3 regions of the Streptomyces sp. NPDC048565 genome follow, and region 3 is predicted to be linked to each of the others. Evidence: riboswitches for the same ligand, from Rfam matches in the RefSeq annotation. Region 3 holds a riboswitch; each other region holds the start of a gene.

Region 1 (7,049 bases), on a different contig from region 3:
CGAGGGTTGGCGACGAAGACCTGCACGGTCTCCGCCGCCAGCTCCTGGGCGTAGCCGAGGCCGGTCTTGGCGAGTCCGCCGGCCACGGGAACGTGGCCACCGATGGGGTTGCGCATGTGCTGCCGGTCCTCGGGGTCGCTACAGGGTCTTGGTCTTGATCGTGATCGTGGAGCCTTCGGCGGCCTTCTCGCCGCCCTCCACCGACTGGCTCTTGACCGTGTCGCTGAAGGAGAGGAGCGGGCGGTCGACCTTGACCTCGAACCCGGCGTCCTCCAGTGTGTCGCGGGCCTCGTCGACGTCCTTGCCCGTGACATCGGGGACCTGGAGCATGCGCGGGCCCTTGGAGACCGTCAGCTCCACGGTCTCACCCTCGGCGGCCTCCGCGCCGTCCCCGGGCGACTGCCGGGCGATCTCGCCCGCAGCCTCGGGGGAGTTGACCCGGTCGGGCAGCACCTTCGCCTTCAGACCCTCCTCGTCCAGAGCGGCCGTGGCGTCCTCGACGGAGAGACCGGTGACATCGGGCACGTCGACGGGGCTGCCCTTGCTGACGACCAGGGCGACCGCCGAGTCGGGGTGACGCTCGGTGCCTGCCTGCGGATCCGTACGGATCACCTTGCCCCGGTCGATCTCCTCGCTGAACTCCCGGGTCTCCATTCCGGGCGCGAGGCCCGTCTTCGTCAGCTCACGCCTGGCGTCGGCGAGGGCGAGCCCCTCGACATCGGGAACCTTCACGATCTCGGGGCCGCGCGAGATCACCAGCTTCACCGAGGCGTTGCCGCGGACCCGCTCACCGGAACCGGGATCGCTGCTGATCACCGTGCCCCGCTTCACCGTGTCGCTGTAGGCGCGCTCGACACCCTTCAGATCGAGGCCCTCGCCCGCGAGCCGCTTCTCCGCCGCGCTCCGGGTCTGGCCCAGGAGGGACGGGACCCGGGTGAACTGGCCCGAGTTGATGTACCAGACGCCCGCGCCGGTCCCCAGCACCAGCAGGACGGCGACGACCACGGCGAGCATCCCGCGCCGGCCGCGGACCGCGAACGGCCCGAGCCGTCCGCGCCCGGGCCGCAGGGGGGAGGACGGGGGCATCTCGAGACGGCTGGTGTGGTGCGCGGTGCCCTGGCCTGCCGGGATCACCCGGGGGATCACGCTCGTACGGTCCTCGGCCGCGTCGTGCTCGTCCGAGACGGCCTGCGGAGGCATCGCGGCGAGCTGCTCATCGGTGAGCGCCGCCCGTATCTCACGGGACCGGGCCAGCAGGGCCACGGCGTCGGACGGACGGCCGTCGGGGGTGCGCGCCGTCGCGGCGGCGACCAGCTCGTCAAGACCGGTGGCCAGGCCGGGAACGGCACGGGAAGGCGCCGGGACGTCCTCGTTCAGATGCTGGTAGATGACCTGGGCGGCGGTGTCCCCGCTGTGGGGCTTGCCGCCGGTCAGCATCTCGTAGAGCACGACACCGCAGGCGTACACATCGGACCTGGTGTCGGCCGTGCCCTGCTCGATCTGCTCCGGAGCGAGATACGAGACCGTGCCGAGCAGCGAGCCGGTGGTGTCCGTGGAGGTGCCCACCGCCCGCACGAGCCCGAAGTCGGCGACCTTCACCCGGCCGTCGTCCCCGATCAGGACGTTCTCCGGCTTCATGTCGCGGTGGACGAAGCCCGCGCGGTGCGCGGCGCCGAGAGCCGCCAGCACCGGTTCGAGGATGTCCAGCGCGGCCCGGGGCTGCAGCGCCCCGCGCTCGCGCAGAACATCGCGCAGGGTGCACCCGGCGACGTACTCCATCGCCAGGTAGACGTACGCACCCTGGGCGCCCTGGTCGAAGACGGCCACCACATTGGGGTGGGCGAGCCGGGCGACGGACTTGGCCTCGCGGATGAAGCGCTCGACGAACGCCGCGTCGGTCGCCAGCGCCGGGTGCATCACCTTGAGGGCGAGCACCCGGTCGAGCCGGGTGTCCATGGCCCGGTAGACCGTGGCCATGCCACCGACGGCGATGCGTGCGTCGATGCGGTAGCGGCCGTCGAGCAGCTGCCCGACAAGGGGGTCCTGGAGGGTCGTGTCCACAGTGCGAGTCTACGAGCTGCCACGGACACCACGGGATGGGCCAGGTGTTCCGGACGGATCCGGTGCCGAGCCGTGACAGGGACATGCGCATGTTGTGACGGGAGGGAGCCGCAGGCGCCCGGACCTCAGAACGCCGGGCGCTCCGGATCCAGCACCGCGCGGCCCGCCACGGGCGAGGACGCCTCGGCGAAATGACGGCGCGGGATGCGTCCCGCCCGGTACGCCAGGCGTCCGCCGTCCACCGCGTGCCGCATCGCCGCCGCCATCAGCTCGGGCTCCTGCGCCCGGGTCACCGCCGAGGCGAGCATCACAGCGGCGCAGCCCAGCTCCATCGCCAGCGCCGCGTCCGATGCGGTGCCCGCTCCGGCGTCCAGGATCACCGGGACCCCGGCCTGCTCGACGATCAGCTGGAAGTTGTGCGGATTGCGGATGCCGAGCCCGGAACCGATGGGAGAGCCCAGCGGCATGATCGCCGCGCACCCCACGTCCTGGAGCTTGCGGGCCAGGACCGGGTCGTCATTGGTGTACGGCAGGACCGTGAAGCCGTCGTCGACCAGGATCTCGGCGGCGTCCAGCAGCTCGACGGTGTCGGGCAGCAGGGTCCGCTCGTCGGCCACGACCTCCAGCTTGATCCAGTCGGTGCCCAGCGCCTCCCTGGCCAGCCGGGCGGTGAGCACGGCCTCGCCCGCCGTGAAACAGCCCGCCGTGTTCGGCAGGATCTGGATGGAGAGGCGTTCCAGGACGGAGAGCACGGAGCCCTGCACGGTCGGGTCGAGCCGGCGCATCGCCACGGTGGTCAGCTCGGTGCCCGAGGCGATCAGGGAGCGTTCCAGCACATCGAGGCTGGGCGCGCCGCCCGTCCCCATGATCAGCCGCGACGAGAACGCGGTGGGCCCCAGGGTGAAGAGATCGTCGGACATGGTCAGCCTCCCTGGACGGCGGTGAGGACCTCGACGCGGTCGCCGTCGGCGAGCGTGGTGGCGGACCACTGGCCGCGCGGGACGACGGCCTCGTTGACCGCGGCGGCGACCCCGGCAGGCGCGGTGGTCAGCGCCGCGATCAAGGTGTCCAGCGCGGTGCCTACGGGGACGGTGCGGTGTTCTCCGTTGACGGAGACGGAGACGGAGACGGAGACGGAGGCGGCGGCGGAGGCGGGGCCGGGGACGGCGGCGGGACCGGCGGCGGGCACGGGCTGTGTCATACGGGCTGCTCCTGCGACGCGGGGGCGGTGTCTTCGGGGGAACGGGGCCGGGCAGCCGCCGTGAAGCGGCGCGGCGAGAAGGGGCGGCCGAGCTCGGGCAGCTCGCCCGTGGTCAGCACCTGGGCCATCACATCGCCCGTGACGGGGGTCAGCAGCACCCCGTTGCGGTGGTGCCCGGTGGCGAGATGCAGGCCGGGCAGGGCGGTGGGGCCCAGCAGCGGCGCGTTGTCGGGCGAGGCGGGGCGCAGACCGGCCCGGGTCTCGGTCAGCGGCAGCTCGGTGATGCCGGGCACCAGCTCATGGGCGTCCCGCAGTAGCTCGTACACCCCGCCGGCGGTGACCGTGGTGTCCCAGCCCAGCTCCTCGGTGGTCGCACCGACCACCAGCTCGCCGTTGGCACGCGGGACCAGATAGACATGGCTGCCGCGTACGACGGCCCGCACCGTCCTGCTCAGGAAGGGGGCGTACGCGGGCGGCACGGTCAGCCGCAGCACCTGCCCCTTGACCGGACGTACGGGCGGCACGACCGATTCGGGCAGCCCTTCGAGCCGGCCGCTGAGGCTGCCGCCCGCGAGTACCACCTGGCCTGCGGCGAGCCGCGCACCGTCCGCCAGGACGACGCCCGTCGCCCTGCCGTCCGTGACGGAGAGCCGCTGGACCCAGGCGCGGCGGAAGCCCACCCCCGCCCGCTCGCACGCGGTCAGCAGGGCCGAAGCCAGCCGCCTGGGGTCCACCTGGTGGTCGCCGTCGACCCGCAGCCCGCCGCGAACCCCGGGGGCGAGCATCGGCTCGAGCCGGCGGCACTCACGGCCGCTCAGCCACTCGGACTCGAGCCCCGAGCGCTGCTGCAGCACGTGCAGCTCCCGCAGATGCGCCCGGTCGTCGGAGTCCAGTGCGACGGACAGGGTGCCGCAGGCACGGAAGCCGGTCTCCTGCCCGCTCGCCTCCTCCAGCTCGGCGACGAACGCCGGATAGCGCGCTGCGGAGGCCACGTTGAGGCCGAGCAGCGTCTGCTCGCCGTAGTGGAGTTCGGTGACGGCTGCGAGCATCCCCGCCGCGACCCGGGCGGCGCCGCCGCCCGGGTCCGGATCGGCCAGCGTGGTGCTCAGGCCCTGCTGGGCGGACCGCCAGGCGGTCACCAGACCGATGATGCCGCCCCCGACGACCAGGACGTCGGAGCTGTTCGTGGAGATACGCATGGGCGTCCAGCCCCTCCCTTCGCCGGCATGACCCGGATCAGGTTCGTACGGTCGGAGGCCGGTCAGCCTCCCTCTCAGCCCGGTGCGTCCGGACTCCCGCGAGTCTCTTACGGTGGCCAGCCTAGACCCCGCCCCCGACAGCCGGATACGGGCCCGGGAACCCGGTCATTAGGGTGGACGGGTGAGCGAGCAGACACCGGAACCGGCGCCGGGACAGCCGGCGCGCGCAGTCGTGATCGTGGGCGCCGGCATGGCCGGTGTGCAGACGGCCGTGGCCCTGCGTGAACAGGGCTTCACGGGCCAGGTCACCGTGCTCGGTGCCGAACCGCACCAGCCGTACGACAGGCCGCCGCTCTCCAAGGCGGTCCTGCTCGGCAAGGCGGAGCACTCCGCCTTCGACATCGACTTCGAGGCACTGGACATCACCCTGCGCCTGGGGCTCCATGTGACGGGCCTGCGCGCCGGTGAGCACGAGGTGGACACCCTGGAAGGGCCCGTCGCCTACGACGCGCTGGTCATCGCCACCGGAGCTGAACCCGTCGCACTGCCCGGTTCCGACGGCGTGCCCGGTGTCCATCTGCTGCGCACCCTCGACGACGCCGCGCGGCTGCGGCCCGTCCTCGAACAGCAGCACGACATGGTCGTCGTCGGAGCGGGCTGGATCGGCGCCGAGTTCGCCACGGCGGCCCGCGCCGCCGGCTGCGCGGTCACCGTCGTGGAGGCCGCGGACCGCCCCCTCGCGGGCACGCTGCCCGCCGAGGTCGCCGCTCCGATGGCCCGCTGGTACGCCGAGAGCGGAGCCGGTCTCCTCACCGGTGCCCGGGTCGCCCGCGTCGGACAGGGCGCCGTCCACCTGGCGGACGGCCGGGTGATCCCCGCAGGGGCGGTGGTCGTCGGCATCGGCGCCCGGCCCGCCACGGGGTGGCTCGCGGGCTCGGGCATCGAGCTCGGCCCGGACGGCTCGGTCATCGCGGACGGCTCGCTGCGCACCTCGCTGCCGGATGTCCACGCGGTGGGCGACTGCGCCTCCTTCCCGTCCGCCCGCTACGGGGAGCGGCTGCTGGTCCATCACTGGGACAACGCCCTCCAGGGGCCCAGGGCGGTCGCCGCGGCCCTCGCGGGCGGTGAGGCGGGCACGTACGACCCGGTGCCCTACTTCTGGTCCGAGCAGTTCGGCCGCTTCGTGCAGTACGCCGGCCATCACGCCGGAGCCGACACGCTGCTGTGGCGGGGCGACCCGGCCGAGCCGTCCTGGACGGCGCTCTGGCTGCGGCAAGGGGCGCTCGTCGCCGTACTGGCCGTCAGCAGGCCCCGTGACCTGGCACAGGGGCGCAAGCTCGTCGAAGCGGGGGCGCGGATCGATCCGGCGAGGGCCGCGGACTCCTCCGTACCGCTGAAATCCACGGTGAAGGACGCCTGAGGGGCCCTTGGACACGGCCTCGTACGCCCGGCCTGGCTACCGACTGTCGGTCCGGGATGGCACGCTTGTCCCTGTGACCGAGATTGACGCAAAGATCGATGCTCTCGTCCCCGCCTGGCTCCACCTTCCCGACATCGCGGAAATGCTCGATGTCGAGGTGACGCGTGTACGGCAGCTGGTCAAGGAAGGCCAGCTGATCGCCGTGCGACGTGGTGAGAACCGGACGCTCCAGGTGCCTGCCGCCTTCATCGACGGCGACAAGGTGGTCAAGGGTCTCGCAGGGACCCTGACGCTCCTGAGGGACGACGGCTACAACGACGAAGAGATGCTGGACTGGCTCTTCACCCCCGACCCGAGCCTGCCCGGCACCCCCGCGCAGGCCCTGAGTGAGAATCGCGGTACGGAGGTGAAGCGCCGGGCCCAGGCGCTCGCCGTCTGACCGGACAACCGTGAGACGGGGTGCGGGCCGTGACACACACGGCCCGCACCCCGCTGTCACGGGGCTTCCGGGACGGCCATCCGTCGACGTACGGGCGATTCGCGTACGGGCGATTCGTCGACTCGTCGCCGTACCAGTGATCCAACCGATCCAACGACGCACCGAACGATCCAACGACGCACCGACGGGGGATTTCATCATGTCCACGCTCCGTGACCGGCTCTCCGACGCCCGGCTCTATCTGTGCACCGACGCCCGCGAGCGGCAGGGGGACCTCCCGGAGTTCCTCGACGCCGTGCTGTCCGGCGGTGTGGACATCGTGCAGCTGCGGGACAAGGGCATGGAGGCGGCCGATGAGCTCGAACACCTCGCGGTGTTCGCCGACGCCTGCAAGCGCCACGGAGCGCTCCTCGCCGTGAACGACCGCGCCGATGTGGCCCATGCCATCGGCTCCGACGTGCTGCACCTCGGGCAGGGCGATCTGCCGGTGCCCGCGGCCCGCGCCGTCATCGGCGAGGACGTGGTGATCGGCCGCTCGACCCACGCCGAGGCCGAGGTCGACGCGGCCGTGGCCCAGCAGGGCGTCGACTACTTCTGCACGGGCCCCTGCTGGCCGACCCCCACCAAGCCCGGCAGGCACGCCCCGGGCCTCGGCCTCGTGCGCTACGCCGCCTCGCTCGGCACGACCCGGCCCTGGTTCGCCATCGGCGGGATCGACGCCGGGAATCT
Region 2 (7,049 bases), on a different contig from region 3:
GCCTCTAGCATCGAGGCAGGAACTCATAGAGACGAGGTAGCGGCGATGGCGGTGCAGGAGATTTTCGCAGGGATGCCCTGGTGGGTGAAGTGGGTCGCGGTGCCTCTCATCGTGCTCGTCGTGTTCGGTGGCCTGATCGCCAGCGTGGTCGGGTTCGTCATCGGTCTGCTGTTCAAGGTGCTGGTGCTCGTCGTGCTGGTGGGCGCTCTGGTCTTCGTCGTGCGGAAGTTCATGTCCTCGTCAGGGCGCGGCTGGTAGGAGCGGCCGGCAGGGACCGGGGATTCGGCGATTAGCCCAGCTGAGCTAAGTCATGGTCGAAACCTCACTCGTGACTGACCGTGCGGATACAGTGGCGTACCGCTGCCGCCAGCTGGGAAACGACGGTCCTTCACCACCCTGCCCAGTGGTTTGTGCGACCGTCCGGTCTCCGGACCCCAGGCTCGCGGCGGGCCCGTGGGGGCGGCCCCCGCGGGAGGGCTGAAAGCCCGTCACCATGCCTGGGGGTGACCTGTGACCACGGCATCGAGTACCGCTGTCCCGACGTTGATCGGTTCGGTTCAGCGGGCGTTGAGACTTATGGAGGCTGTGGGCACCCATCGGGACGGGGCGCCGGCCAAGCAGCTCGCCCGGGAGGCGGGGCTTCCTCTCCCCACCGCCTACCACCTGCTGCGGACCCTGACCCATGAGGGGTATCTCCGCAGGGAGAATGGCGTCTTCCTGTTCGGAGCGGCGGCCGAGCGCCTGGGCGGAGGTCCCGCGACGCCGCGTCCCGGCGTGATCGTCGAGTCGCTCGCGCACTGGGCCGACGTCATCGGCGCCCCCGTGTACTGCGCCCTCTACAAGGACGGCGAGATCGAGATGATCGCGGTCGCCGAGACTCCGGCCGTCTCCGCGGTGCACGAATGGGCCTCGTTCCGTGAGACGGGCCATGCCCACGCCCTCGGTCAGTGCCTCCTCGGGCAGTTGGACGAGCGTGCGCGTGAGGATCATCTGGACCGGCACCCCGTCCGGCCGCTGACCCGTTACTCCGTGAGGGACCGTCAGGCGCTGCTGAACCGGCTGAGGACGATAAAGCGTACGGAACCTGTCATCGAACGGCAGGAGTACGCCATGGGGACGGTCTGCGCGGCCATTCCGATCACTGTCGGTTCCGCCGTCGCTGCCATGGCTGTTTCTCTCCCCCTGCACCAGGAAGAACGGTTGCGCCCCGCAGTCGAACAACTACGCTGCGAAGTGACGACTCTCTTGCGCTCGTTCGTGTTCTCTATCAGTATCTGAAAAATCACTCCTTGTGATCTGCTATCGCGTGCACCACGATGGCGTCAATAGGGCCATGGGGGATCATTCCTGGCCAGTTTCATCTACTGCGGGGTTGAACGATGCGCGAGTCGGTTCAAGCAGAGGTCATGATGAGCTTCCTCGTCTCCGAGGAACTCTCCTTCCGTATTCCGGTGGAGCTCCGGTACGAGGTCAGCGATCCGTACGCGATCCGGATGACCTTCCACCTGCCGGGTGACGCCCCCGTCACCTGGGCATTCGGCCGCGAGCTACTGCTCGACGGTCTCAACAGCCCCAGCGGTGACGGCGATGTGCACATCGGCCCGACCGAGCCCGAAGGGCTGTCGGATGTACACATCCGCCTTCAGGTCGGTGCGGACCGTGCGCTCTTCAGGGCCGGCACGGCACCGCTTGTGGCATTTCTCGACCGTACGGACAAGCTGGTGCCGCTGGGGCAGGAGCACACGCTGGGTGACTTCGACGGCAATCTGGAAGAGGCGCTGGGTCGTATCCTCGCCAAGGAGCAGAACGCCGGCTGAACAGGAAGGTCCGGCTCACGCCTTGCGGCGCCGTCCCCTCCCGGTCCGCGCGGGTGCAGGAGCTTCGGCTCCCGCGCCGAGCCCCGTGCGGTCCGCGGAGACCACCAGAGCCGCGAGTGCCGTCGTGACCGGTACGGAGGCGACCAGCCCGATCGATCCGACCAGCGTGCGGACGATCTCCTCGGCGACCAGCTCGCTGTTGGCCACGGTGCCCACACTGCTCTGCGCGATCGAGAACAGCAGCAGCAGCGGAAGAGCCGCGCCGGCGTAGGCGAGCACGAGTGTGTTGACGACCGAGGCGATGTGGTCGCGCCCGATCCGGATACCCGCCCGGTAGAGGCGGCGCGCGCCCATGGTCGGATCGGCCTGGTGCAGCTCCCAGACCGCCGACGTCTGGGTCACGGTCACATCGTCGAGCACACCGAGCGAGCCGATGATCACGCCGGCGAGCAGCAGACCGCTCATGTCGATGTCCGGGTAGAGCCCATGGATCAGACCGGTGTTGTCGTCCGTGTTCCCGGACAGGACGGCCCAGCCGATGAAGAGCGAGCCCAGCAGCCCGATCAGCAGCAGCGAGATGAGCGTGCCGACGACGGCCACGGAGGTACGGGCCGTCAGTCCGTGACAGGTGTAGAGGGCGATCAGCATGATGGCGCTCGCCCCGATCACCGCGACGACCAGGGGGTTGGACCCCTGCAGAATCGCCGGCAGGATGAACAGGGTCAGTACGGCGAAGGACACGGCGAGCGCGATCAGTGCCATGAGTCCGCGCAGCCTGCCCACCACGATCACCGCGAGGGCGAAGATCCCGGCGAGCAGCGCCATCGGGAACGCGCGGTCCACGTCGGTCACCGAATACTGCAGGTCCCGGGGCGCGTCGGGGGCGTACGCCACGACCACCCCCTGGCCCTCGCGCAGTTGCCGCGGGGCGTCGGGCTGGACGACCTCGACGAACGTACGGCCCTTGTCCTTACCGCTGGTCACCTCGACCGTGGCCTTCTTGCACTTCCCGGTCTGCTCGTTGACCGCTTCCTGTCCGGCCGCAGTGGAGGTGTCGCCGGTCGCCGGCACCTGCGCGGCGTTGACGTCCGCGCAGTTGACCGACACGACCTTCGTGACCCGCCCGTCCTGTGTCTGCCGGTCGAAGCCGACACCCGTGCGTTCATGGGCGGGTGCACCACCGGGCCAGAAGGCTACGAGGCCGACGACGACCGCGGCGGCGAAGGGGATCAGCACAGCCGCGATGACCTTGCGAAGGTGCTTGGACACCGGCGCTGCGGGGCCGTGGCTGTGGGTGTGGCCATGCGCATGACTCTGGGTGCTGCCTGCTGCGGGGCCGTCGGGTTCGGGGGCGCTCGGAGGGGACGTCACCCGGCGATCATCCCAAGAACAGGGGAGGCCCTCTGGCCAGCGCGCCAGGACGGGGGTTAGCGTGGAGGCGCATTTGTACACGCGGGAGCTCGGAGCACCGGGCTGAGAGGGCGCTGACCTCCGTATATTCATACGGGACACGCTGCGCCGACCGCCGAACCTGTTACCGGGTAATGCCGGCGTAGGGAGTAGGTCTCATGACCACAGCGGACGCACGCACGCCTGCCTCGAAGCGGAACGCGCAGAACGACGAGGCCGGGAAGTCCATCGGCTGGCACAAGGGATACATCCAGGGCTCACGCCCGGATCTCCGGGTGCCGGTCCGCCAGGTGCACCTCACCAACGGCAAGGACGTGACCCTGTACGACACGTCCGGGCCGTACACCGACCCCACCACCGGCACCGACGTGCGCCGGGGGCTCGCCCCGCTGCGGGAGCACTGGATCACCGCCCGCGGGGACACCGCGGAGTACGCGGGCCGTCCCGTGCGCCCCGAGGACGACGGGCTCAAGCACACCTCCCCGAGGGGCGGCCTGCGCAATCTCGACGCGGTCTTCCCCGGGCGCCCGCGGCAGCCACGCCGCAGCCGCGACGGCGGTCCCGTCACCCAGCTCGCGTACGCCCGCCGGGGGGAGATCACCCCGGAGATGGAGTACGTGGCGATCCGGGAGAACGTCGAACCCGAGGTCGTGCGCGAGGAGATCGCGGCGGGCCGGGCCGTCCTGCCCGCCAACGTCAACCACCCGGAGATCGAGCCGATGATCATCGGCAAGCGTTTCCTGGTGAAGGTCAACGCCAACATCGGCAACTCCGCGGTCACCTCCTCCATCGAGGAGGAGGTGGACAAGATGACCTGGGCCACCAAGTGGGGCGCCGACACGGTCATGGACCTCTCCACCGGCCGCAACATCCACACCACCCGCGAGTGGGTCCTGCGCAACTCCCCCGTGCCGATCGGTACGGTCCCCCTCTACCAGGCGCTCGAGAAGGTCGACGGCCGGGCCGAGGAGCTGACCTGGGAGATCTACAAGGACACCGTCGTCGAGCAGGCCGAGCAGGGCGTCGACTACATGACGGTGCACGCCGGTGTCCGGCTGCCGTACGTCCCGCTGACGGCCCGCCGCAAGACCGGAATCGTCTCGCGCGGCGGATCCATCATGGCGGCGTGGTGCCTGGCCCACCACCAGGAGTCGTTCCTGTACGAGCACTTCGAGGAGCTCTGCGAGATTCTCGCGGCCTACGACGTGACGTACTCGCTCGGTGACGGGCTGCGCCCCGGCTCCATCGCCGATGCCAACGACGAGGCGCAGTTCGCCGAGCTCCGGACGCTCGGTGAACTCAACACCGTCGCCAAGCGGTTCGGCGTGCAGACGATGATCGAGGGCCCGGGGCATGTCCCGATGCACAAGATCAAGGAGAACATCGACCTTCAGCAGGAGATCTGCGAGGAGGCCCCGTTCTACACCCTGGGGCCGCTCACCACGGACGTCGCGCCCGCGTACGACCACATCACCTCGGGCATCGGCGCGGCGATGATCGCCTGGTGGGGGACGGCGATGCTCTGCTACGTCACGCCCAAGGAGCACCTGGGACTGCCCAACCGCGACGACGTGAAGACCGGTGTCATCACGTACAAGATCGCCGCCCATGCCGCGGACCTCGCCAAGGGGCACCCCGGGGCGCAGGAGTGGGACGACGCGCTGTCGGACGCGCGGTTCGAGTTCCGCTGGGAGGACCAGTTCAACCTGGCGCTCGACCCCGACACCGCGCGGGAGTTCCATGACGAGACGCTGCCGGCCGAGCCGGCGAAGACGGCACACTTCTGCTCGATGTGCGGCCCCAAGTTCTGCTCGATGAAGATCTCCCACGACATCCGGCGGGAGCACGGCGGCGGGCCCACGATCGTCGACACCGAGTTCGACGCGGAGGCGCTGGCAGGCATGGCGGAGAAGTCGCAGGAGTTCGCCGCCCGGGGCAACCGGGTGTACCTCCCGCTGGCCGACTGACACCGGCCGGCACAGGAGCCGTTCAGGGCTGTTCCGGACGGAAGCCCCTCCGGAGCAGCCCTCGGGAACAGCGCCGTCCACGCCTGTGGCCCGGTCCTGGGTTCCGGACAGCCGGTTGTCCGAGAGCCCGGCGCCGGGACCGGCGGCGCGTCAGGATGTCCCCATGCCAATCGAATCGGTCACACCGCGCAGCATCGCCGACAGCCACCTCGATCAGGTGGCCGCGCACAATCCGATGACGTCCGCCTGGCTGGGCCTCGACCGGGGCGACGACCGGCAGCCGGACCTCTCACCGGACGGCTTCGAGGCGCTCGCCGATGTATCCCGCCGCAGTCTCGCCGCACTCGACGTCGCCCCTGTACCGGATGACCCCGCCGAACAGGCCTGCGCCCGGCTGCTGCGTGAACGCCTCACCGCCGAGCTCGCGATGCACGACACCGGCGAGAACTTCCGGCAGCTGCGCACCGTGGGCGCGCACGTCGATCAGCTACGGACGATCTTCACCCTCATGCCCACCGACACCGACGAGGACTGGGCGGCGGTCGCCGGGCGGCTGCGCAACCTCCCCGGCGCGCTGGACGGATACCGCGCGACCCTCGCCGAGGGGATCTCCCGCGGTCTGCTCGCCGCGCCCCGGCAGGCCGCCGGGATCATCGGCCAGCTCACCGACTGGACCGGGGAGGCCGAGCAGGCCGGCCGGCAGCAAGGGGGCGGCGGTGCGGGCTGGTTCGCCGGCTTCGTCGCGGGCGGCACCGACCGGATGCGCCCCGAGCTCGACGCCGCAGCGCTCCGGGCCACCGCCGCGGTCTCCGAGTTCCGTGACTGGCTGCGCGACACCTACGCCCCCGCGGCGGCGGACACCCCGGACGCCGTCGGCCGGGAGCGTTATCTGCACGCCGCACGTCACAACACGGGGGCCGAGCTCGATCTGGACGAGGCCTACGCCTGGGCCTGGGACGAGTTCCACCGGACGCTCGCCGAGATGCGCGTCGAGGCCGAGCGGGTCCTGCCCGGCGCCACGCTCCTCGACGCCATGCACCACCTGGACGAGCAGGGCCACGCGGTCAAGGGCGAGGAAGCCATCCGCGACTGGTTGCAGCAACTGATGGACGAGGCGATCAGCGCCGTCGACGGAAGGCACTTCGACCTCTCGGGGCCGATCCGCGAGGTCGAGTCCCGGATCGCGCCCTCGGGCAGCGCCTCCGGGCCTTACTACCAGGGCCCGAGCCTCGACTTCAGCCGTCCGGGACGCACCTACCTGCCCACCCTCGGCCAGGAGAGCTTCCCGACCTGGCAGCTCGTCAGCATCTGGTATCACGAGGGCGTCCCTGGGCATCATCTCCAGCTGGCCCAGTGGGCCGCGGTCGCCGGCCGGCTCAGCCGCTACCAGGTCACCGAGGGCATGGTCAGCGCCAACGTCGAGGGCTGGGCGCTGTATGCCGAGCGCTTCATGGACGACCTGGGCTTCTACTCCGAACCCGCGCGCCGTCTCGGCTTCCTGGACGGGCAGATGCTGCGAACGATACGGGTGATCATCGACATCGGAATGCACCTCGAACTCACCATCCCCGCCGACTCGGGCTTCCACCCCGGCGAGCGCTGGACCGCGTCGCTCGCCGCAAAGTTCATGGCCGCCTACAACGGCAGCCCGGCCGCCCGCCGCGCATCGGAGATCGACCGCTACCTCGGCTGGCCGGGACAGGCCATCGGCTACAAGCTCGGCGAACGCGTCTGGCTCCAGGGCCGCGAGGCCGCGAAGCGCCGCCAGGGCGCCGCCTTCGACCTCAAGGCCTGGCACATGAAGGCGCTCTCCCAGGGTTCGTTGGGGCTCGACGACCTGGCCGGCAATCTCGCG
Region 3 (7,049 bases):
GGAGCGCCGCCAGGCGGCCGAGACGGAAAGGGCGACCATCGCCAGGGAGTTGCACGACATGATCGCCCACTCGGTGTCCATGATCGCGGTGCAGGCCGAGAGCGCCACGTATACGACGGCGGAGCTCCCAGAACCGGCCCGCGACGCCTTCCAGCAGATAGCCGGCACCGCCCGTTCCTCGATGGCGGAGCTGCGCCGGCTGCTCGGCGTGCTGCGGGCGGGCACCTCGGCGGCGGCGCTGCGGAGTCCGCAGCCGTCGCTGGCTGGTCTTGAGGATCTCGTGGAGCAGCACCGCGCGGTGGGAGGCTCCGCAGAGCTGCGTGTCATCGGCGAGCGGACGGAACTCCCCGCGTCCTGGGAGCTGTCGGCGTACCGGATCGTCCAGGAGGCGCTGACCAACGCGCGCCGTCACGCCCCCGGCGCGCACACCGTGGTGGAGATCGACTACCGGCCGGGCGTCCTGTCGGTCCGGGTCAGTGACGACGGTCCCGGGCCGTCGGAGACCGAGCCGGACGGCCGCAGCCACGGACTGGTGGGCATGGGCGAACGGGCCGCGCTGCTGGGCGGCAGACTCACGGCGGGGCGGGGCCCGGCAGGTGGCTTTCTCGTGGAGGCGGAACTCCCTTGGTGATCAGGGTGCTCGTCGCCGACGACCAGGCGGTCGTGCGGACCGGTTTCGTCGGACTGCTCAACACCCAGCCCGACATCGAGGTGGTGGCCGAGGCGGAGGACGGCGCCGAGGCCATCCGCAGAGCGGCCGAGCTCTCACCCGACCTGGTGCTGCTGGACATACGGATGCCCGGGGTCAACGGCATCGAGGCGGCGCGCGAGATCGTCGCGGCATCCGGCGGGGGCACCAGGGCGCTGATGCTGACGACGTTCGATCTCGACGAGTACGTCTACGACGCCCTCGCGGCCGGGGCCGGCGGGTTCCTCCTCAAGGACGCGACGTTCGCCGAACTGCTGCACGCCGTGCGGGTCGTGGCGGACGGCCGTGCGCTGCTGGCTCCCGAGGTGACGCAACGGCTGATCGCGGAGTTCGTGCGGCACCGGCCCGGGACGGGACCGCACCCCGGTGTGGAGGGGCTCACCGCCCGCGAGGCGGAGGTGCTCGTCCTTATCGCCCGCGGACTGTCGAACACCGATATCGCGGAACGTCTCGCCATCACGGATCACACGGTCAAGACCCACATCAACCGGCTCTTCGCGAAGATGGGGCTCCGGGACAGGGCGCAGGCGGTGATCCTGGCGTACGAGCTGGGCCTGGTGGTCGCGGGCCGGGAGAACCACCGGCGCTGAGGAGGTCGTCCGGCCGGGGCAGAACCGGCGATGCTGTCACAGCCGGGGCAGCGCCGACGGTGCTGTCACGGCCCCGGCGGTAGCGGCGGGACGGTCAGGGCAGGACCGTCAGGGCAGGACCGTCAGGGCAGGACCGTCAGGGCAGGACCGGCGGGAGGACCACCGTCTCGGCCGGGTCGAACGTCACACCGACGGCGGCCCCCTCCTCCGGGGTGTCCCGCAGACCGCACTCCGCCTCCAGGGGCGGCGCGTCGACCGGGTGCAGGATGACGGTGACATGGTGGCCGCGGAAGGTGCGTACGCCCACGGTGCAGCGCAGGCCGTCCTTCGGGCCGCCGATCCGGACGCCGCCCGGCCGCACCAGCAGCTCGCACGCGCCCTGGGGAGAGTCGTCGGGCACCGGCACCTTGCCCCAGACGGTGTCGGCGGCCGTGCCCGTCACCGTGGCGTCCACCAGGTTGTCGAAGCCGAGGAAGCGGGCGACGAACGCCGAAGCTGGCTGCTGCCAGACCTCCAGCGGGGTGCCGGCCTGGGCGATGCGGCCGTCCCGCATGACCACGACCCGGTCGGCGAGCGCGAAGGCCTCACCCTGGTCATGGGTGACGGCCAGCACCGTCGTACCCAGCCGGCCGAAGAGCGTGCGCAGTTCGACGACGAGCCGCTCGCGCAGGCTGCGGTCCAGCTGGCCCAGGGGTTCGTCCAGCATCAGCAGCTTGGGACGGGGTGCCAGGGCGCGGGCGAGCGCGACCCGCTGCTGTTCGCCGCCGGACAGGGCCGCGACGGCCCGCCGCTCCGCCCCCGGCAGACCGACCAGGTCCAGGAGTTCACCGGCCCTGCGGTCGCGCTCGGCGCGCGGGACGCCGTGCATCCGCAGTCCGAAGGCGACATTGGCGCCGACGTCCCGATGCGGGAACAGCTGGTGGTCCTGGAACATCAGGCCGAGCCCGCGCCGGTGCACGGGCAGGGACGCCTGGTCGGCGCCGTCCAGGAGCACCCGCCCGCCGTCCAGGGGCTGGAGCCCGGCCACGGCCCGCAGCAGCGTCGACTTACCGCTGCCGCTCGGCCCCAGCACACACACGATCTCGTGGTCCTCGACGTCCAGGTCCACCGCGTCCAGCGCGGTCCGCTTCCCGAACCTGACCGTCGCCGACTCCACTGCCAGCATCTCTAGAACTCCCCGGATCGGTCGGTGCGGATACGTTCGAGCACGAGCAGCGACACCGCGCAGACGAGCATCAGAATCGTGCTGAGGGCCATCGCCTGGCCGTAGTTGAGCTCACCGGAACGCCCCAGCAGCCTGGCGACGGCGACCGGCAGGGTGGGGTTGTCGGGGCGTGCGATGAACACGGTCGCGCCGAACTCACCGAGCGACACGGCGAAGGCGAATCCGGCGGCCACCAGCAGCGCCCGCCGCACCAGCGGGAGATCGACCTCCCGCCAGGCCCGCAGTGGCGAGGCCCCGAGCACCGTCGCGGCCTCGCGCAGCCGTTCGTCGACCGCGCGCAGGACGGGAAGCATGGTCCGTACGACGAAGGGGACGCCCACCAGTGCCTGTGCGAGCGGCACGAGGATCCATGACGTACGCAGGTCGAGCGGAGGCTTGTCCAGCGTGATGAGGAAGCCGAAGCCGACGGTGACCGCCGACACCCCGAGCGGCAGCATCAGCAGGGCGTCGAAGCCCCTCACCAGCCTGCCGGCCCGCCGGGTCAGCGCGGCGGCCGCGAGGCCCCCGATCACCAGGGCGATGAGGGTCGCGACCAGCGCGTAGCGCAGGGAGTTGCCGATGGCGTCGAGCGGCGGGACCAGGAAGGTGGAACCGTTGGCACCTGCGGACCGCAGCGCGCGGTAGAAGTCGAGTCCGTAGCCGCCCGGGGTGTCCAGCGAGCGTTCCACCAGCACACCGAGCGGCAGCAGGATGAGGAGCAGCACGCTCAGCAGTACGCCGCCGAGCAGCGCCCGCTGGCCGGCTCCGCGGGGCGGCCGTGCGGTCTGCGCCGGGTCGACGAGCTTCAGGGCCGTCTCCCGTCGCCGTACGGTCCAGGCGTGGACGGCGAGGATCCCGCCGACCGCCGCGAACTGCACCAGCGTCAGCACGGCGGCCGTCGGCAGATCGAGCAGCTGGGCGGTCTGCCGGTAGATCTCCACCTCCAGCGTGGAGTAGGCCGGGCCGCCGAGGATCTGGACGACACCGAAGGAGGTGAAGGTGAAGAGGAAGACCATGAGCCCCGCCGCGGCGACGGCCGGCGCCAGCGCGGGCAGCGTCACTCGCCGCCAGGCGGCGATGCGGCCGGCCCCGAGCATCCGGGCGGCTTCCTCCTGGCGGGGGTCGAGCTGGGACCAGAGGCCGCCGACGGTCCGTACGACGACCGCGTAGTTGAAGAACACATGGGCGAGCAGGATCGCCCACACGCTCGTGTCGAGCCTGACCCCCCAGAGCTCGTCGAGGAACCCGCCGCGTCCCAGCAGCGCCAGGAACGCCGTACCCACGACGACGGTCGGCAGGACGAACGGCACGGTCACGACGGCCCGCAGCAGCTGTTTGCCGGGGAATTCGAAGCGGGCGAACACATAGGCGCCGGGCAGTGCGATCAACAGGGTGAGCGCGGTCGAGGCGAGGGCCTGCCAGGTGGTGAACCAGAGGACGCCGAGGATGTCGGACCGGCCCAGCACCGCGCCGATCCGGCCGAACTGCCAGTCTCCGTCGGCCTTCAGCCCCCGGCCGATGATCGAGACGACCGGGTAGGCGAAGAACAGGCCGAAGAACGCGACGGGCACGGCCATGAGGCCGAGCCGCACCGCGTTCCCGCGTGCGTTCCCGCGCCCCGCGTTTCCCCGGCGAGCGGGCCGCGCGGCTACTTCACGACGAGCGAGGACCACGACTGGACCCACTGCTCACGGTTCTTGGCGATCTTCTCGGGGGCCACGGTCGCCGGCTTGTCGATGGTCGCTCCGTACTCCGTGAAGAGCTTCGGCAGCTTCGCGTCCTTCACCACCGGGTTCACGAACATGTTCAGCGGCATGTCCTCCTGGAAACGCTTGCTGATCAGGAAGTCCAGCAGCGCCTTTCCACCCGCCTCGTTCTTCGCGCCGTCCAGCAGGCCGGCGAACTCGATCTGGCGGAAGCAGGTGCCGGTGGCGACGCCGGTCGGGGCCTCGGTCGGCTTCGGATCGGCGTACTCCACCTCGACGGGCGGGCTGGAGGCGTAGGAGACGACGAGCGGCCGGTCGGCCTTGGCCTTCCTGCCGCCCGCGGAACCGGAGAACTCCTCGTTGTAGGCCTGCTCCCAGCCGTCGACGACCTTGACGCCGTTGCTCTTCAGCTTCTTCCAGTAGTCCTGGTAGCCGCTCTCGCCCTGGGTGGCGACCGTGCCGAGGAGGAAGGCGAGTCCGGGCGACGACGTCGCGGCGTTCTCGGTGACCAGGAGGTTCTTGTACGCGGGCTTCAGCAGGTCGTCGAAGGTCTTCGGCGGGTCGAGCTTCTTGTCGTCGAAGTACTTCTTGTCGTAGTTGACGCAGATGTCGCCGGTGTCGACGGGCGTGACCCGGTGCTTGTCCGCGTCGAGCCGGGTGTCGGCGTCGACCCGGTCAAGACCCTTCGCCTCGTACGGCGTGAACAGGTCGTTGTCCAGGGCGCGGGAGAGCAGGGTGTTGTCGGCGCCGAAGAACACATCGCCGCGCGGGGATCCCTTGGTCAGGATCTCCTGGTTGAGCGCCGCTCCGGCGTCCCCGCTCTTGAGCACCTTGACCGTGTAACCGGTCTCCTTCGTGAACGCCTTCAGGACGGCGTCCGAGGCGTTGAACGAGTCATGGCTGACAAGCGTGACAGTCTTGGAGCCGGCCCCCGTGTTGCCGGAAGCCTTGTCGTCGGAGCCGCCGCAGCCCGCGAGTGTGCTGACGCCGAGAGCGGCGGCGAGCGCCGTCGCCGCGTACTTCGTCGTGGTGTTCATGATGATTTCCTCCTGGAGGTGACCAGGAAGAGACGCGGCCCCGCCCGCTCGGTGAGCGGGCAGGGCGCAACAGCTTGAGTAAGGTCCGAACTTCCTACCCGGAATGACCCGGGCGAGGTTCAGAGGGTCTGCGGCCGACCTGTACTCGGTGCCGCACTCTCAGCGCTGTGGCGCTCCCCTGTCGGAATATGAAGTTGATTTCCGGGCCAGGCTACACCGGCCGGATCACGCCGGACCGGCCGGATCACGTACGCCCGGACCGCCTCAGCGCTCGGACGCCGCCAGCTGCCCGCAGGCCCCGTCGATCTCCTGGCCGCGGGTGTCCCGGACGGTGACCGGCACACCATGGGCGGCGATGGCCTCCACGAACGCCTTCTCGTCCTCGGGCCGCGAAGCGGTCCACTTGGAGCCGGGGGTCGGGTTCAGCGGGATGAGGTTGACGTGTACCCGCTTGCCCTTGAGCAGCCGGCCGAGCCGGTCGCCCCGCCAGGCCTGGTCGTTGATGTCGCGGATCAGCGCGTACTCGATGGAGATACGGCGACCGGACTTCTCCGAGTACTCCCACGCGGCGTCCAGGACCTCGCGGACCTTCCAGCGGGTGTTCACGGGAACGAGGGTGTCGCGCAGCTCGTCGTCCGGGGCGTGCAGCGAGACCGCGAGACGGCACTTGAAGCCCTCGTCGGCGAAGCGCAGCATCGCCGGCACCAGACCCACCGTGGACACCGTGATCCCGCGCTGCGAGAGCCCCAGGCCGTCCGGCTCGGGGTCCGTCAGCCGGCGGATGGCCCCGACCACGCGCTTGTAGTTGGCCAGCGGCTCGCCCATGCCCATGAAGACGATGTTGGACAGCCGCGCGGGCCCGCCAGGCACCTCACCGTCGCGCAGGGCACGCATGCCGTCCACGATCTGGTGCACGATCTCGGCGGTCGACAGGTTGCGGTCGAGTCCCGCCTGCCCGGTCGCGCAGAACGGGCAGTTCATCCCGCAGCCCGCCTGGGACGAGATGCACATGGTCACCCGGTCCGGATACCGCATGAGGACGGACTCGACGAGCGTGCCGTCGTGCAGCTTCCACAGCGTCTTACGGGTGGTGTCGTCGTCGCAGCTGATGTGGCGCATCACCGACATCAGGTCGGGGAACATCGCCTCGGCGAGCTTGTCCCGCGACGCGGCCGGAATGTTGGTCCACTCCGCCGGGTCGTGGGCGTACCGCGTGAAGTAGTGCTGTGACAGCTGCTTGGCACGGAAGGGCTTCTCGCCGGTCGCGGCGACTGCTTCCTTGCGCTCGTCGGGTGTGAGGTCGGCGAGGTGCCGCGGCGGCCGCTTGGCTCCACGGGGCGCGACAAACTGGAGTTCTCCGGGCTTAGGCATGGTTCTTCCAGTGTCGCAGACGTACGAGCAAGCCCGACCGGGCACCTCAGCGGCTACCCCGCGGGCGTGATCAGCCGGATCCGACGAACAGCACGAGCAGCAGCCATACGACCGGGGCGCTCGGCAGGAGCGAGTCGAGCCGGTCCATGATGCCGCCGTGGCCGGGCAGCAGCGTGCCCATGTCCTTGATCCCGAGGTCCCGCTTGATCATGGACTCGCCGAGGTCCCCCAGCGTGGCGCTGGCGGCGACGGCGAGGCCCATCAGCAGACCCTGCCACCAGCTCCCGTCGTCGATCAGGAACTCCATGCACAGGGCGCCGGCGACCATCGCGAAGGCGACCGCGCCGATCAGGCCCTCGCGGGTCTTCCCGGGGCTGATGCGGGGTGCCAGCTTGTGCGTCCCGAAGCGCCAGCCGACGGCGTAGGCGCCTG

Evidence for each region. A riboswitch is a leader RNA that binds a small molecule or an ion and turns the genes downstream of it on or off. The one in region 3 is predicted to bind thiamine pyrophosphate.
Region 1: it holds a riboswitch for thiamine pyrophosphate, as region 3 does, so the genes downstream of both, thiO (glycine oxidase ThiO) here and AB0C75_RS16760 (thiamine ABC transporter substrate-binding protein) in region 3, are expected to answer to the same signal.
Region 2: it holds a riboswitch for thiamine pyrophosphate, as region 3 does, so the genes downstream of both, thiC (phosphomethylpyrimidine synthase ThiC) here and AB0C75_RS16760 (thiamine ABC transporter substrate-binding protein) in region 3, are expected to answer to the same signal.

What each region holds. Positions count from the first base shown of each region.
Region 1 covers NZ_JBEZIH010000003.1:61,848-68,896, forward strand. Annotated here, with positions in the region: gene AB0C75_RS04670 (deoxyribonuclease IV) at 1-116, opposite strand, end outside; gene pknB (Stk1 family PASTA domain-containing Ser/Thr kinase) at 139-2,061, opposite strand; gene AB0C75_RS04680 (thiazole synthase) at 2,187-2,981, opposite strand; gene thiS (sulfur carrier protein ThiS) at 2,984-3,262, opposite strand; gene thiO (glycine oxidase ThiO) at 3,259-4,461, opposite strand; TPP riboswitch at 4,459-4,571, opposite strand; gene AB0C75_RS04695 (FAD-dependent oxidoreductase) at 4,643-5,881, shown strand; gene AB0C75_RS04700 (Rv2175c family DNA-binding protein) at 5,955-6,320, shown strand; gene thiE (thiamine phosphate synthase) at 6,520-7,049, shown strand, end outside.
Region 2 covers NZ_JBEZIH010000002.1:134,325-141,373, forward strand. Annotated here, with positions in the region: gene AB0C75_RS02765 (DUF5326 family protein) at 52-258, shown strand; gene AB0C75_RS02770 (helix-turn-helix domain-containing protein) at 511-1,278, shown strand; gene AB0C75_RS02775 (SsgA family sporulation/cell division regulator) at 1,380-1,817, shown strand; gene AB0C75_RS02780 (YibE/F family protein) at 1,833-3,188, opposite strand; TPP riboswitch at 3,260-3,393, shown strand; gene thiC (phosphomethylpyrimidine synthase ThiC) at 3,386-5,194, shown strand; gene AB0C75_RS02790 (DUF885 domain-containing protein) at 5,358-7,049, shown strand, end outside.
Region 3 covers NZ_JBEZIH010000012.1:90,573-97,621, reverse strand. Annotated here, with positions in the region: gene AB0C75_RS16780 (sensor histidine kinase) at 1-631, shown strand, start outside; gene AB0C75_RS16775 (response regulator transcription factor) at 625-1,299, shown strand; gene AB0C75_RS16770 (ABC transporter ATP-binding protein) at 1,436-2,464, opposite strand; gene AB0C75_RS16765 (iron ABC transporter permease) at 2,467-4,080, opposite strand; gene AB0C75_RS16760 (thiamine ABC transporter substrate-binding protein) at 4,152-5,246, opposite strand; TPP riboswitch at 5,320-5,436, opposite strand; gene rlmN (23S rRNA (adenine(2503)-C(2))-methyltransferase RlmN) at 5,511-6,617, opposite strand; gene AB0C75_RS16750 (phosphatidate cytidylyltransferase) at 6,688-7,049, opposite strand, start outside.